3 regions of the Thermoanaerobacter ethanolicus JW 200 genome follow, and region 3 is predicted to be linked to each of the others. Evidence: riboswitches for the same ligand, from Rfam matches in the RefSeq annotation. Region 3 holds a riboswitch; each other region holds the start of a gene.
What was found. Region 3 has a riboswitch for cyclic di-GMP ahead of gspE (type II secretion system ATPase GspE). Riboswitches for the same ligand answer to the same signal wherever they lie in the genome.
Positions count from the first base shown of each region.

Region 1: another riboswitch for cyclic di-GMP. It lies ahead of EB239_RS06715 (sigma 54-interacting transcriptional regulator); the one in region 3 lies ahead of gspE (type II secretion system ATPase GspE).
Region 2: another riboswitch for cyclic di-GMP. It lies ahead of EB239_RS13445 (response regulator); the one in region 3 lies ahead of gspE (type II secretion system ATPase GspE).

Region 1 covers NZ_CP033580.1:1,367,734-1,373,551, reverse strand. The annotation lists gene EB239_RS06735 (cob(I)yrinic acid a,c-diamide adenosyltransferase) at 1-7, opposite strand, end outside; gene EB239_RS06730 (single-stranded DNA-binding protein) at 44-691, opposite strand; gene EB239_RS06725 (Mur ligase family protein) at 804-1,346, opposite strand; gene EB239_RS06720 (cell wall hydrolase) at 1,443-2,051, opposite strand; gene EB239_RS06715 (sigma 54-interacting transcriptional regulator) at 2,220-3,512, opposite strand; cyclic di-GMP riboswitch class I at 3,572-3,659, opposite strand; gene EB239_RS06710 (S8 family serine peptidase) at 4,016-5,746, shown strand; gene EB239_RS06705 (glycoside hydrolase family 65 protein) at 5,786-5,818, opposite strand, start outside.
Region 2 covers NZ_CP033580.1:2,707,039-2,712,856, reverse strand. The annotation lists gene EB239_RS13460 (DUF6431 domain-containing protein) at 1-568, opposite strand, end outside; partial or broken gene EB239_RS13455 (IS3 family transposase) at 711-1,230, shown strand; cyclic di-GMP riboswitch class I at 1,565-1,635, shown strand; gene EB239_RS13445 (response regulator) at 1,974-2,327, shown strand; gene EB239_RS13440 (chemotaxis protein CheW) at 2,377-2,802, shown strand; gene EB239_RS13435 (chemotaxis protein CheA) at 2,820-4,922, shown strand; gene EB239_RS15395 (methyl-accepting chemotaxis protein) at 4,964-5,818, shown strand, end outside.
Region 3 covers NZ_CP033580.1:1,759,989-1,765,806, forward strand. The annotation lists gene EB239_RS08745 (peptidoglycan D,D-transpeptidase FtsI family protein) at 1-402, shown strand, start outside; gene sigK (RNA polymerase sporulation sigma factor SigK) at 471-1,166, shown strand; gene EB239_RS08755 (YqeG family HAD IIIA-type phosphatase) at 1,230-1,730, shown strand; gene aroE (shikimate dehydrogenase) at 1,720-2,574, shown strand; cyclic di-GMP riboswitch class II at 2,578-2,660, shown strand; gene gspE (type II secretion system ATPase GspE) at 2,687-4,363, shown strand; gene EB239_RS08770 (type IV pilus twitching motility protein PilT) at 4,369-5,418, shown strand; gene EB239_RS08775 (type II secretion system F family protein) at 5,429-5,818, shown strand, end outside.

The DNA.
Region 1 (5,818 bases), 390 kb from region 3:
TCTCCAAAACTCATTCCCCCTTGTGTCCTCTGTTATTTCCATTCTAACTCTTTTGTAATTCTTTTTCAACCACTTCCATTCTCGTAATAGAAACCTCATAAGCGACCTTTGTAACCACTTCATCGCCCAGTTTTTTTTGGTATTCCCTACTCTGTACTCTTCCCCATAAACGTATACGATCTCCTATTTCTAACTTTTCAGAAAACCTTGCATTTCTTCCCCACGCTATGACAGGTATGTAATCAGATTTGTTATAAGGCCTATTTACCGCAATTAATAAATCAGTTATCTCTCTCCCAAAAGGAGTAGTTCTATAAACAGGTTTTTTACAAATAAAGCCGTCCAAAAAAATTTCATTTGGATTTTTTACTACTTCCTCCTCAGGTATCGTCATTATGTCCCGGGCAAATATGGTCAAAATTAATTTATTTTTCCCTTCTTCTGGAGATTTCCTATTATAAGACCTCAATTGCCCTTCAATCTTTACCCTTGTGCCTACCTGTAAATTCATACCTTCAAACAGGCGGTTAGAAATAGTAACCGGAAGATAATCCTTTGTTTCACTCAATCTTGGCACTTCCAAAATAAAATTAAAAAATTCTTCGCCATATAGTTCATGACTGTACTCTAAATCAGTAAAAATTTTTCCTACAACTACAACTACGTTGTTCTCCAAAAAGTTGCCTGCCATGTGTTCACTCTCCCCTTCCCCTTATGTGTCCTTCTAAAAATATATATTAAAATTGGAAAGCATTTATGACAGGTGGCAAAAGTAATCGTTAAAATTATCTTCAAAAAATTTATCACCGCCCACTATTCTCAAAGGTTTTAACCACATTTTGTATATCTTTAATTTCATATCCTAAAATTAATAATAAAGTTATTACAAATAATGAGTTATATATATTATACTGTCCAGGAACTTTTATTTCAACAGGTATTTCCATTGGCTCTATCAATTTGCCCTTTAAATTAAAAAAAGTCCTTTGTACGCAATAATTAAATTCATAACCTTCATCTTCATAAGATATTGAAGAAGCAGTAATGGAAGATTTTGGATTTAAACCGCATGTTATAAGGGTAGAATTTATTCCCTGTGCAAAGAGTTTATTTGATAGCTCATCATCTGCATTTGTTATTATAATACCGCTCGGAAAATTATAAATATAATTTTTTAACTTGTGAAAATCCTCATCACATAGAATATCAGAGATAATTAAAATATCTGCTCTCTCTTTATAATTCTTTAACTCTTCTATCACAATTTCTTTAGAATGTACACAGTAGGATAAAAATTTTATAATAGAACTTTTTTCTGAACTTCCTCCTACAAATATATGTACCATATAATCAGCTCCTATTTTTAATGCTATTCTTATTCTTTTACAAAAGTAAAATTTTATAATGTAAAATATATGCAATATAGGAAGGCTTCTGCCTTCCTATATTGCAAACCAGTGGTGTCCTATCACATTTGTAATTGTCCTTGTCCATATCCACCAAGAAGTTGAAGTAGCTGGATTGAAGAAGTATAGGGCTCCTCCTGTTGGGTCCCATCCGGCTAAAGCTGCATCTGCTGCTTTAAAAGCTGTAAGGTCAGGTTCGTGATTGAAAAATTCACCATTCGTTACAGACTCAAAAGCATCTGGCTGATATATAACTCCTGCTACAGTATTTGGGAAAATACCGCTTTTTACTCTATTCAAAATCACCGCACCTACAGCGACCTGACCCTCAAAGCTTTCTCCACGAGCTTCAGCATAAATCATTTTTGCGATTAAATATCTGTCAACAAGATAATTGTAATAAGCACTATTTTCATCTACTGGCACCACTAATTTTTCACCAGGATATATCAAATCGCTCCAATTCCCATTTGCCTGTTTTATGTTATTTACATCACTACCATACCATTTCGCTATTAAATACAATGATTCACCTTTTGAAACAACGTGGATTTTGTCGTAAGCGTATGCCGAAGTAATTCCTCCAAATAGCATTATAAATATCATTAAATATGCTACAGCAATTTTCAAAATTTTATTCTTCATCATGAGTTTCCTCCTTTCTATTGTTGCGCAATAGCAGGAGTTAATTCGATTACAATTATAAACTCTCGCATCAATATTGTCATCCTTTGTATTTCCCGATAATTCTCCGTTAATTAAAAATATCTCCAGAATGATATATTATAGTGGTATATTCTTAGATATACTAATCTATGGATGATTCCCATTTTTCCCAAAATTATCACCCAACATAATTTCAAATATTTCTACTATTCCTTTTTCTTTTAACTCATTATACTTCATAGCAATAAACTCATAAAAATCATATTTGTCTATTTCCCTTTCAATTTCAGAGGAAATGATTAAAAATTTATCAAAATTTATCGTTTTACTTTTCCCTACATTAAAATAAACGGAGGGCAACAGAGTAAGATCAATTTTTAAAAAATTTCTCTTCGTTTCGTAATTCATTAAAAAAGCTTTAGAACAAAGCAATTGAATGATAGATTTTAATTCTCCAATATTTCCCTCATACTGCAAAGACAAAAGTAAAGAAATTAACTCTGGATGTACAATAATATTTAAGTTTAGCCGTTTGGCTTCTTCTTTAAAAAGGTAAACAATTATCTCAATTTTCTCGTTTAGAGGCCTTCCCTCAAAAGATGGCAGTTGGATGATAACTGGTATTCGTCTCATAAAAGTTTTTAAAAGAAAAGAATCAGGTTTTTCTGTAGTAGCTGCTATAATCATTAAGTTAGCCGTTCTTTCAACAGTATCTCCTAATCTCCGATATACTCCTTTGTCAATAAGATAAAATAACATTTCTTGGCCTTCTGGAGGTAATCTGTGAACCTCGTCAAGGAATAATATCCCTTTATCAGCTTTTTCGACTAAACCTATCTTATCTACATCAGCTCCAGTATAGGCTCCTTTAACATGTCCAAACAAATGAGACATAAGAAGTTGAGGATTGTTATAGTAATCCGCACAGTTTAATACTTCAAGAGGTCCTACCCTACCATTTTGAAGACTGAATTTGTACATCATCTCTGCGAAAAAAGATTTACCAGAGCCAGGCGGTCCTATGATAAGAGTGTGGAGCCCATAAGGAGGATATAATACAGCTGCTTTGGCCTGTTCTATTTGTCCTTTGAGGCTGCCATCATGTCCTATTATATTTTCAAAAGCACATTCTTTTTCTTTCCTTAAGTTTAAAAAATCAATTAAGTCTTTTAGAAGCATTTCTTCCTTAACCTTATTCCCTAAAAAATAAGCTAATCTATTTTTTTCAATATAATACACAGGTTTTGAAATAATTTTAACTATTTTCCCTTCTCTTACAAGATGATTTAAAATAAAAGACACATTTGGTCGAGCCATTTTTAGCAATTGTGCTACTTCTTCTGTAGTGATTCCACCTTTTCTACTTATCAAAAAATTTTGAATATCAAATTCTTTACTTTTTTCTACAATAATATTATAAATTTTTTCCTTATTAGTCATATAAAACACCACCTTAATTAATAAACCTCCTACCAAAAGGCAGGAGGTTATATATAAATGTTGGTAGCCCGGCTATCATAGCAAAACTGTTGCATTAGACCCGTAGCTTTGCGTCCCCGCCTTTCGACGAGTTTGCCTTTTTCAACAAAAATTTATCTAATTTTCCTATATTACTATTTCGACATAAATATGAATTTTCCTTCTATTTTTAAAAAAGATTTTTTCTACATAATTCGTTAAATTTATACTAATTTCTAAATGTATGTGTTTTATGCATTCTTTTGTGTATCAAAAATGTGTATAAAAAATTATACACATTAAAAACTTTTATTAATTTTGTCTATATACAGTAAATTGGCATAAAAATTGCTTGAGTTTTATTATAGAAAATAAATCTTACAGAAAGGAGATGATGAATAGAAGAAAGAAACAGTTTCACTTAGCGACTAGAAGGGCTGACTTAAATTTTAAAAAATATTAAATTTTTAAGGAGGTAAGAAAAAATGAAGAACCGACAAACATTAAAAGCTTTACTGGCTTTTGTGTTAATTGTAGCTTTAATGTCGCTAAGTGGAGTATTAGTCCAAGCTCAGCCCAACTTAACAAACTTATCTGGCGACTCTCCAACAAAAAATTACTCGCCTCAAATTCAAAAAGTTTTGATGCAAGATTCTAACAAAAACAAAATCTTTGATAACTTGGAAGCAAAGCTTACTGATAAGCCTGACAGTGCGGAATTCCCTGTCATAATAACCTTCAACAAAAACATAGATGATAACGAACTATTAAATATTTCTAAATCCATTGGAAAGTTTAATATAAAGCATAAATACAAAATTATTCCAGGAGTTGCTGCTACTTTAACTAAAGGACAAATAAACGCTTTGTCAAAATTAGATATAGTAAAGCAAATTGAGTATGACGAGCCTGTATATGCGACATTAGACACTGCAACAAAATGGTTTGGCGTTACAAAAGCGAGAAGTGACTTTGGCGTAACTGGAGACAAAGATGGTAATCCTTCCTCTTACTCCAAGAATGATATAGTAATAGCAGTTATTGATACAGGTATTGATGGATCCCATGTTGACCTTGCTGGTGGCAAAATAATAGGATGGCAAGATTTTGTAAACGGTAAAACTACCCCTTACGATGATAATGGACATGGAACTCATGTAGCAAGCATTGCGGCAGGCACTGGGACAGGGAACAACCTTTATACAGGTGTTGCTCCTGGTGCAGCTTTGGTAGGAATAAAAGTACTCGATTCAAATGGAAGCGGAAGTATGAGCACTGTAACGGCAGGAATTGATTGGGCTGTTCAAAACAAAGATGTATACGGAATCAAAGTTATAAATTTAAGCCTCGGCACTTCTACAAGTTCTGATGGAACTGACTCTACCTCATTAGCAGTAAACAGCGCCGTAGATAGCGGAATTGTAGTAGTAGTTGCAGCTGGAAATTCAGGCCCTGCAAGGTACACCATAGGATCACCTGGTGCAGCAGAAAAAGCCATAACCGTTGCAGCAATGGCGGATGTAGGAGAACTTGGATTCAACCTTGCAAGCTTCTCCAGCCGTGGTCCCACAGCTGACGGAAGGATAAAACCTGACATTGCAGCACCCGGATACAATATAACTGCCGCAAAAGCAAACTCTATAAATGGTTATGTGACATACAGTGGCACAAGCATGGCAACACCTTTTGTAGCAGGTACAGTAGCCCTTATGCTCAATGCAAATATAAGCCTTGCACCACTTGATGTAAAAAATATAATAATGACTACTGCAAAAAGTTGGGGTCCTCCAAGCAAAAACATTGACTATGGTGTAGGAAGATTGGATGCATATGAAGCAATTAAAACAGCTGGAAATTTCACAGGAACTAATATATCTGTGCCAAACCATTATTATGCTAAAGATTCACTCCCTGGGTCTCGTTACAGTGACATTTGGACATTTAACGTGACAGACACATCATATCCTATTGCAATAACTTTCATAATACCTGATTGGGCAAACTATAACCCTGATTTCGATATATACCTCTATGACCCCACCGGTACTCTTGTTAAAAGTTCAACTGGAACACAAAGGCAGGAAACAATAACATATATTCCAACACAAACGGGAACCTATTATATCAAAGTATATTCATATAGAGGCAGTGGAAATTATTACTTTGATTTAAGTACGGGCGGCGGTTCACTCACCCTTTCAAATAACGATATATAAAAATTAAAGAAGTATGGTGCCGATTGGCTCCATACTTCTTTAATTTTTGCGACTTTCTACTTTATTTTCTCC
Region 2 (5,818 bases), 950 kb from region 3:
CCAGAAATGATTTTTGGCAATGAGCATAAAACCGTTGGGAGAAGAGTGGTACAATGCTTATTATGTCCAAAATCTCTCTGGCCCTCTCTCTTTGTGAGTCAGTCTCAGATAACTTTATGTAAGGGTTTATTTGCCTTAATCCGTATATGATAAAACTTAAATTATTCATTATCCTTTTGGTGTAAAAATATATATGCTGTCTTGAAAATAGTATGGTAGGGAAGTTTCTTTTTAACCCACTTATGAAAGAACTGAGAGTTTTTTCTCTTGTAAGTGTCTCTTTTAAAGACTTTACAATCATATTGAAAGAATACTGAAAATGAGGAATACAGAAATCAGGAAGGTAGGAAAGAGTCCTTTTACACACAGGGCATATGTATCTTCTTATAGCTATTTTTATACAATTGGATCCGTCTAAATAGTAACGGTAATAAAACCCGTGCTTTTTTAGTTTTACTTTACACTTGCAATCGGGATAAGGACATCTATCTGGTGGGGCAGGAAAATTGTAATCTTTACCTTTATGTAAATATCCTTCAATGTTATCAACATGGAAAATTATTTGCATAAGTAACCTCTCCAATTAAAATTAATGCTAAAGGAATCTGAAAAAATTTTTTTAAATTCCTTTAGCATTAATTTTATCACAAGATTATTTAATCTGAAAAATTTTATCGGTTTTGGGCTAAATTAATTTGAAAAATGACAACAGGGATTTTTCTACCACTACAATTAATCAAAAGTGGGTTACTGATATAACATATATTTATACTGTTAAGGACAAATGGTGTTACCTTGCGACAGTAATAGATCTTTATACCAAGAAAGTCATTGGCTATGCGTTTTCTAAAACGATGGATACAGAGCTTGCTATTCGTGCTGTAGAAAATGCCTATAATGCTCAAAAGCCACAGGAGGAGCTTATACTCCATAGTGATTTAGGTTCACAGTATACAAGCACCAAATTTCAAGAATATATATTATCCAAAGGCAACATAAAACACTCATTTAGTCACAAAGGATGCCCTTATGATAATGCATGTATAGAATCTTTTCATGCTTCTTTAAAAAAAAGAAGAAGTAAATTTAGCTACTTACCATGATTTTGATACTGCCAGACTTGCCATATTTGAGTATATTGAATCTTGGTATAATAGAAAGAGACTACATAGTAGTATAGGGTATATGACTCCGCAACAATTTGAGGATTTAATTAAAAAGTCAGCATAAAAATTTCGAGTTTTTGTGTCTACTATATTGACATAAATCCAATTCATTTGAGATATAGTTTTAGGAACATTGGAAAACAATGCTATAAACTTATTAATAAGTAAATTGACGATTAAAAATTCTGATTTTTTAAAATTTTTTTATTTGTGAAGAAGGAAAAACGATTTTTTTGTCGAATACGGTATTTTAGTGAGTAATAATGTAAAAATAAAACTTTTACTAACGAAGTATATGCCACTGCTTTGCTGTGTAGAAGTTATAATTTAAAAATATCTAAAAGATTTTAAAATAACTTCTAAAGAATGTAAATACATACTAAATATATTAAATAATATATTGAAAAAGGCAAGGGCGCAAAGCCACAGGTCTACAGTATGCAAATACTATGACGGCTGGGTTGCCAATTTGTAAATTTAAGTTTAAAACAGGCAATCCGAACAATTGCCTGTTTTGGTATATTAGGTTTCTATTTTTTAAGATAAGCGATAGTATAAAAAGTTATATGTAAAACATATGTTCATATGAATGATTTCCACCCTTTAGCAAAATTATAAAATGAGCCATTGAAATTTTACTAAACCTGGAATGAACGAGTTCTCAACCTTGACAGAAATTCAGGCGAAGATTTAAGAAGGTTTTCAAGAGAATAAAAATGAAAGTCCCAAAAATCAAGGTAGCAACAAGATAAAGACTACTTTAAGAGTAAAAACTTTTAACGGCACCCTAATAAGGGAGGTAAAAAAATGAAAAAAGTACTTATTGTTGATGATGCAACTTTTATGAGAATGATACTAAAAACTTTACTTAAAAAAAATGGATTTGAAGTGGTCGGAGAAGCTGAAAACGGTGTTGTTGCAATTGAAAAATATAAAGAATTGAAACCTGATATAGTAACAATGGACATTACAATGCCTGAAATGGATGGGGTGCAAGCATTAAAAGAAATAAGGGCTTTTGACCCTAATGCAAAAGTTGTTATGATTTCAGCTCTAGGACAGGAATTATATGTTAAGGAGGCTGTTATGTTTGGCGCAAAAGGTTTTATTGTAAAACCATTTAAAGAAGACTATGTTATTCAAACTTTGAGTAAATTATAACTTTAGGGGTACGTAAGGATAAAAAATATTTTTAGAAGGAGGTAACAATTTGAACGAGCTATTAGATATTCAATATGTTGTATATGAATTGGACAACGAAAGGTATGCATTAAAAATTAGCGATATTTATGAAATCATAAAAATGCAGAAAATTACTGTAGTTCATAACAGTAAACCATTTTTAGAAGGAGTCATAAATCTGCGTGGCAAAATTGTCCCTGTTGTTAATTTACATAAAAGATTTGGACTTAACAATTATTCGACTACTAAATCAACTCGTATAGTTGTATTAAAAAGCAGAGATGAAATGGTTGGCATAATAGTTGATAGAGTAAACCAAGTTATCAAATTTTCAGACGTTCAACCACCTCCTGAAATGGTTGCTGGAATTGATGGTAGCTATTTTGAAGGTATAGGAATTACTGATAGTGGTGTTGTTAGTATTTTAAAAATTGACAAGGTTCTTTACGAATAGAAGAAAGGGGGTGTAACATGGCTGGAATATATGATAATCCAGAGATGATAGGGGCATTTCTTGATGAGGTTGAAGAACAATTACAACTTCTCGAAGAAGGCATTTTAGAATTAGAACAAAATGGTGAAACACCAGAAGTAATACAAAAAATATTCCGAGTAGCCCATACACTCAAAGGTTCTTCATCAGCAATAGGGTTTGAAAAAATGAAGATTTTGACTCATGAAATGGAAAATGTATTAGATAAAATACGAAACCATCGCCTTAAAGCCACAAAACCAGTCATAAATATTCTTTTTCAATGCTTGGATAATTTGAGATTGCTAAAAAGAGACTTCTTATCTGACAGAAATGACATTAAAACAGATATATCTTCTGTTTTAGGTGAGTTAAATAAAGTACTCTCCGGTGAATATAATCAAAACGAAAATACCACAGAAAAAAAGGATATTATAGTTAAAAATATAGACCAAAGTAATGTAAATACAATATTTGCACTTGACATAAACCAGCAAATACAGATTGAACAAGCAATAAAAGCAGGATTAAATTGCTGGTTATGTGAAGTAAAAATTTCCAATGATAGCCTTATGAAATTGGCCCGTGTTTATTTAATATATAACTATTTTAATGAAATAGGGACTGTAATTGGAACTGAACCAAATATATTAGAAATTCAAGATGATGCCGAAATAAGCAAAGTTTCGTATCTTGTAATAACCCAACTAGATGCGAAGACAATTGAAACGAAAGCACATAATGAGCTGATGGATGTTGATAGTATAAAAGTCTATCCGTATGATACAGACGTGTTACAACATCAACTTGCTATAACAGAAAACAAAAAAGAAGAGCGCAACGACAGTATCTTAAACAAGGATAACGGCATTGAGAGGAAAATTAGTCAAACTGTTCGAGTAGACGTAGAGAAGCTTGAGAAAATGATGAATTTGGTAGGGGAGCTGGTAATTGAGCAAACAAGAATTGCTCAAGTTGGAAATGCATTACATAACCGATATACCTCAGATAATACGGTTGAAGAACTTTTGGAAATATCAAATCATGTTTCAAGAATAATTAGTGAGCTTCAAGAGGACGTCATGAAAACTCGGATGTTGCCAATTCAGCAATTGTTTAACCGTTTCCCACGCATGGTGAGAGATTTGTCTGAATCTTTAAACAAGGAAGTTGAATTGATTCTTGAGGGTGGAGAAACGGAAATGGATAGATCAATTATAGAAGATATAACTGATCCTTTAATCCACCTTATTAGAAATGCTATTGATCATGGAATTGAAACGCCAGAAAAGCGAGTAAAGGCTGGAAAAACTTCAAAAGGTGTTTTACGCATTAGTGCTTTTCACCAAGAAAATCATGTTGTGATTACAGTGGAAGATGATGGCCGTGGAATTGATTTAAAAAAAGTGAAAGAAACTGCTACAAAGAAGCAAATTCTTACAGCACAAGAAGCTGAATCTTTGTCTGAACATGAAATTATTAATCTTATTTTCTATACAGGTTTTTCAACTTCTCAAACGGTCACGGATATTTCAGGTCGTGGAGTAGGAATGGATATAGTACGAAGTCGTATAGACAAGTTAAATGGAATTATTGATATAGAGACAAAACAGGGAGAAGGTACAAAATTTATACTCAAGCTGCCTCTTACCTTAGCTATACTTACAGGGTTATTGGTCAAGATAAATAGAGAGACTTATGCAATTCCTATGAGTAATGTACTTGAAATAGTTCGAAAACCTGAAGACGAAATTGAATATGTAAAAGGGCAAGCGGTGGCTGTAATTAGGGGAAAAGTTCTGCCACTCATATGGCTTCATGATTACTTCAATATTTTGCGACCAGAAAGAAAGAAAAACATCTTTATAGTAGTCTTGGGAGTTGCTGAAAAGCGATTTGGCCTTGTGGTAGATGAATTGGTTGGTAATCAGGAAATTGTTGTTAAACCACTTGGCTCATATGTTGGTAAAGTAGAAGGTTTTTCAGGAGCAACAATTTTAGGTGATGGGAGTGTAGCCTGTATATTAGATGTGGTAGGAATCGCAAAGATGGTGGGCAGCAAAAGAGTTTCCAAGATAGATTTTGAACAGTCAGAAAAATAACATGTATAAAACTTAATAAACAAATAAGGAGGAAATAGTTTATGGGATTCAAAAAAAGTATAGCTATGAAATTCATTGAGAGTTCAGGACTTTCCAAAAATGTGCATATAGCAATAAATTCTGCTAAAGCGTTTGATGAAAAAATGGGATATTTATCTAATATTACGGAACAGATTGCAAAAATAACAATTGAGCAATTTTCTGATATCAAATCTACTAATAGTATGGCAGAAGAATTATCAAATTCAATTGATAGTGTAACAAAAAATGTGGAACAATTAACAAAAGTCATAGAGTACTCAAATAGTTCAATAGGGGAAATAGCTACCAGTGTTCAGCAGGTATCAGGGAACGCAGAGATTACAGCAAGTGCTGTAGAAGAAATATCGGCTTCGATTGAAGAGATGGGGAAATCTATAAAAGGGGTAGCAGGTAATGCAGAAAGTTTAAATGGCTCTGCTGAAGAAGCAGCAGCAGCGATACAAGAGATGATTGCATCTATAAATCAGGTATCAGGGAACGCAGAGATTACAGCAAGTGCTGTAGAAGAAATATCGGCTTCGATTGAAGAGATGGGGAAATCTATAAAAGGGGTAGCAGGTAATGCAGAAAGTTTAAAGGGCTCTGCTGAAGAAGCAGCAGCAGCGATACAAGAGATGATTGCATCTATAAATCAGGTATCAGGGAACGCAGAGATTACAGCAAGTGCTGTAGAAGAAATATCGGCTTCGATTGAAGAGATGGGGAAATCTATAAAAGGGGTAGCAGGTAATGCAGAAAGTTTAAAGGGCTCTGCTGAAGAAGCAGCAGCAGCGATACAAGAGATGATTGCATCTATAAATCAGGTATCAGGGAACGCAGAGATTACAGCAAGTGCTGTAGAAGAAATATCGGCT
Region 3 (5,818 bases):
ATCGCAGCGACAATAGCTAATAACGGTGTTAGGAATGTTCCACGTTTAGTGACTGCAATAGTTGATGAAGAAGGGAAAGAAATTGAAAAATTGTCTCAGAAAAAGTCTTACAGAGTGATAAGCGAAAAAACAGCCAAAATTTTAAAAGGAATGATGAGAGAAGTGGTTATTGACCAAGAAGGGACAGGAAAAAGGGCTGAGACTACCTATGGCAGTGCTGGTAAAACAGGTTCTGCTGAAGTTAGCAAGGAGCTAAATATATATCATGCTTGGTTTACAGGTTTTGTTCCTTTTGATAAGCCTAAATATGCAATTTCGATTTTTGTAAAAAATGGAGATACTGGAGGAACTAAAGCTGCCCCTCTTTTTAAAGAAATAGCGGAGGAAATAATGAAATATTGATGTACGTGCACCATTTTGTATAAACCTCATATAATAGATGTGTAATGTTGAAAAAAGGGGTGGCGGCAATGTGGGAAGTTGTTGTTGCAATTTTGGCATCAATTGTAAAGGAAATCTTAAATCTTGGTTACTTGACAAACACCAACTCTTTTCCCAATCCACTTACTCCAGAAGAGGAAAAAAAATATTTAGAAGCTTATAGAAACGGTGATGAGGAAGCGAGGAATATTTTAATAGAGAGGAACTTGAGATTGGTAGCCCATGTAGTAAAAAAATACAGTGGAACTGGTAAAGATATAGACGACTTGATATCTATTGGAACAATAGGGCTTATAAAAGCAATTTCTACTTTTGATTCCTCTAAAGGTACACATCTTGCCACATATGCAGCTAGATGTATAGAAAATGAAATACTTATGTCTATACGAGCGGAAAAAAAGATGAAAGGAGAGATTTTTTTACAGGATCCTATTGGTGTTGATAAAGAGGGCAATGAGATATCTTTGATGGATGTACTTGGCACAGAGGAAGATGAAATATCAGAGCAAGTGGAGAAAAAACTTCAAATTAAAAAGTTGTACAGTAAAATGAACAGCGTTTTAAAAAATAGAGAACGGTTAATTATAGAAATGAGGTATGGTCTGTACAATGGGAAAGTGAGGACTCAAAGAGAAATAGCAAAGATGCTTGGTATATCTCGTTCCTATGTCTCAAGGATTGAAAAGAAGGCTTTAAATAAGCTTTTTAAAGAGCTTTCCATGTAAAACTGTTTGTATTGACAGTTTATTTTTTTTTATTATATAATTTTAACAAAATGAGGTGAACATATGTATGAAAAGTTGATTCCTGATATGATAGTGGAAAATATTTATCAAATTGATTTGGATTTTTTAAAAGAAAAAGGAATTACTAGTCTTGTCTTAGATATTGACAACACATTGGTACCTCAAAAATCAAAATTTCCTGATAAACAAACTATCGAATGGTTGGAAAAAATGAAAGAAGAAGGATTTAAAATTTGCCTTATTTCAAATAACACTAAAAGGCGAGTGAATGAATTTAAAGAAAAAGTTGGTGTACCTGGAATAGCTTGGGCTATTAAACCGAGAAAAGGAGCTTTTAAAAAGGCTTTAAAGATTTTAGATGCTAAGCCTAATGAGACTGCTTTGATAGGAGACCAAATATTTACTGATATTTTTGGGGGAAAAAGAGCAGGCTTATATACTATTTTAGTAAAGCCTTTATCGAAAGAGGAATTAGGATGGACTAAGCTTATGAGAAGGGCGGAAAGACATGTACTTAAAAGGATTGAGAGATATGGAGATTAATTCAAGTACTAAATTGTATGGTCTTATAGGTCATCCTGTAGAACATAGTTTATCCCCTTTAATACATAACTACGCTTTTAAGTCTTTAAATTTAAATTGTGTCTACACTGCTTTTGACGTTTTGCCAGAAAAACTTGAAGATGCAGTAAAAGGAGCCAAAGCTTTAGGAATAAAAGGATTTAATGTGACTGTACCTCATAAAGAGAAAATAATTAAATACCTAGATGTGGTCTCAGAAGAAGCATTAAAAATTGGCGCAGTCAATACTGTAGTCAATGAAGGAGGAATATTAAAAGGATATAATACGGATGTCTATGGCTTTATAGACTCATTAACAGAAGTAGGAGAAAAAATTGAAGGGAGGAAAGCTGTTGTTTTAGGAGCTGGTGGGGCTTCTAAGGCAGTTTGTGTCGCTCTTGCTCTAAAAGGGATAGATTCGATAATAATTGCCAATAGAAGTGTTGAAAGAGCAAAAGATTTGTCAGAATATATTAAAAGGGAATTTAAGGTTCAGTGCGATTACTGTAGTATAAATGAAGTAGAAGAAATACCAGAAATAGCCATGCTTGTTAATACTACAAGCATGGGAATGTATCCAAATGTGGAAGATTCACCTGTTAGCGAAAGAGTGGTTTCAAAAGCTAAATTTGTATATGACCTTATTTACAACCCTTTTGAAACTACTTTTTTAAAACATGCGAAAAAGAATGGAATAAAGTATTCTAATGGACTTTTTATGCTACTTAATCAAGCTAATTATTCTTTCAAGTTGTGGACAGGGGAATTTTTCGACAAAAATTTGGTATACATGTATTTAAAAGAAGGAATTACGCATAATTTGTAGAATATTTTATAAAGAGTAGATGAAGTGAGGCTATATGTGGGCACTTTATGCCTCACGGATACAGTAGTGCAACCGGCTTATGTCGGCTTTATTATTTTTGGAGGTATATTTTATGGCCAAAAAAAAGCTAGGAGAGCTTTTAGTTGAGGTAGGGCTTATAACAGAAGAACAACTAAAGCACGCAATAGAAGTTCAGAGCAAAACAGGAGAAAAGTTAGGAAAAGTTCTCATTAAATTGGGGTATGTTACAGAAAGCCAAATACTAGAGGCTTTAGAATTTCAATTAGGTATTCCACATGTAGATTTGCAAAAATACTATATTGACCCAGATGTGGCAAAATTAATTCCCGAAGCTGTTGCTAAAAGACATACTATTATTCCTATAAAAAAAGATGAAGATGGTATATTGGTAGCAATGGCAGACCCTCTGAATATTTTTGCACTAGATGATGTGAGAATCATTACGAAACAAAATGTAAAGCCTTTAATTGCTTCTGAAGGAAGCATCTTAAAAGCCATAGATAGAATTTACGGAAGAGAACAGGCAGAAAAAGCAGTACAGGATTTTAAAAAGGAGTTTCAAAGTGAAAGTCAAGAAGAGCTGCCAGATGAGATTCTTGAAGAAGTACAAAACGCGCCTGCTGTACGCTTTGTAAATTCTATAATTGAGCAGGCAATAAAAAATAAGGCTTCAGATATTCACATTGAACCTACTGAAAAAGACCTTAGAATTCGATTTAGGATAGATGGACAATTAACAGAAGCTATGAGGACTATAAAAAGTACCCATGCCCCTGTTGTGACAAGAGTAAAAATTATGGCTAATATGAACATCGCTGAAAGAAGACTTCCTCAAGATGGCAGATTTGATTTTACTACAGGTGGTAAAAATATTGACATAAGAGTTTCTTCGTTGCCCACTGTTTTTGGAGAGAAATTGGTATTGAGGCTTTTAGACAAGGAAAATTTTATAATGACAAAGGAGCAATTAGGTTTTGAAGAAGAGGATCTGGTGCTCTTTGATAAACTTATCAAAAGGCCTAATGGCATTGTGCTTTTGACTGGTCCTACAGGTAGTGGGAAAACCACCACTCTTTATGCAATGCTGAGAGAGCTTAACAAACCCAATGTTAATATAATAACTGTTGAGGACCCTGTTGAGTATTCCCTTGAGGGAATAAACCAGGTACAAGTTAATGAAAAGGCAGGCCTTACCTTTGCGACTGCTCTTAGGTCAATTTTGAGGCAAGACCCTGATATAATTATGATTGGAGAAATTAGAGATACTGAAACTGCTGAGATAGCTATTCGCTCTGCCATAACAGGGCACTTAGTCCTTTCCACTTTGCATACAAATGATGCGGCGGGAGCGGTGACTAGGCTTATAGATATGGGTATAGAGCCTTATCTTGTGTCTTCTTCTGTAGTAGGGGTTATTGCTCAGAGATTGGCGAGAAAAATATGTGATAACTGTAGAATTTCTTATAAAGCTTCCAAAGGCGAAAAAGAGCTATTGGGAATTTCAGAAAATGAAGACATTACTTTATACAAGGGGAGAGGGTGCCCTGTTTGTAATAAAACAGGCTATAGGGGAAGAATTCCTATATATGAGATAATGACTGTTACTTCTGATATTAGAGAGCTTATAAATGCTAAGGTTTCCTCTGATGTTATTGGAGCTCAGGCTGTAAAAAATGGCATGAAAACTTTACGAGAAAGTGCTAAAAGACTTGTATTACAAGGAAAAACTACAATTGATGAAATGATAAGACTAACTTACGAGGAATGAGGGATATGGATACAAAGGAACTTTTAAAATTAGTAGTTGAAAGAAAAGCTTCAGACTTGCATATAACGGTTGGAGTACCTCCAGTTCTTAGAATTAATGGCTATTTAGAAAAATTAGAAGGGGAGCCTTTTACCCCTGGGCAGACTGAAGAAATAGTTAAGGATTTATTGACAAGTGAGCAATTGAAAAAGTTAGAACAAAATGGAGATATTGATTTGTCCTATTCAGTTACAGGATTAGGAAGGTTTAGAATAAATGTATACAAACAAAGGGGAAGTTATAGCCTTGCAATAAGGTCTGTAGCTTTGAGAATACCTACAATAGAGGAATTGGGACTTCCTCCAATGCTTAAAGACTTAGCTTTAAAGGCAAGAGGGCTTATATTGGTAACAGGACCTACTGGCAGTGGTAAATCTACTACACTGGCTGCGATGGTGGATTGGATAAACTCTAAAAGGACTTGTCATATTCTCACATTGGAAGACCCTATAGAATATTTACATAAACACAACAAAAGCATAGTAAATCAAAGAGAGATTGGGCATGATGCGGCATCTTACGCTTCAGCTTTAAGGGCTGCTTTAAGGGAGGACCCGGATGTTATATTAGTGGGAGAGATGAGGGATTTAGAAACCATCCAAATTGCTATAACTGCTGCTGAGACAGGCCATCTTGTTTTGTCCACTCTTCACACAATAGGAGCCGTTAAGACGATCGATAGGATTATTGATGTTTTTCCTCCCCATCAGCAGCAGCAGATAAAAATTCAGCTTTCAAATGTTTTAGAGGGAATTATTTCTCAACAGCTTATACCTAAAAAGGACAACAGCGGCAGAGTAGTTGCGACAGAAGTGATGATTGCTACTCCTGCTATAAGAAATCTCATAAGAGAAGGGAAGACTTTCCAGATACAGTCGGCAGTTCAAACAGGTAGCAAGTTTGGAATGATGACAATGGATATGTCTATTTTACATCTGTTAAAAAGAGGAGTTATTTCTTTGGAGGATGCATTGACCTATTGTGTGGACCAGGAGAATTTTTCTCGCATGATATAGAGGTGATTATATGCCGTTGTATGCATATAGGGCAAGGGATATGGGAGGAAATCTCGTTACAGGGACTTTGGAAGTTGATTCAAAGGCTCAGTGCATTGATGTTTTAAAGCAAAAAAATTATTATATAATTGACATCAAAGAAGAAGTTGTAAAACAGGACATATTAGATTTTGGCTCTTTTAAAAAGGTAAAGATAAAAGATATTGCTGTTTTTTGTAGACAATTTGCTACTTTAATAAATGCAGGTATACCCATCGTGACGGCTTTGGCCACTATTAAGGAGCAAGTGGAGAATAAAAGGCTAAAAAGAGCTATAAGCGAAGTTTATGAGGAAGTTCAAAAGGGAAGGACTTTGTCTGATGCAATGAAAAAATACGGAGATGTTTTTCCTATGCTTCTT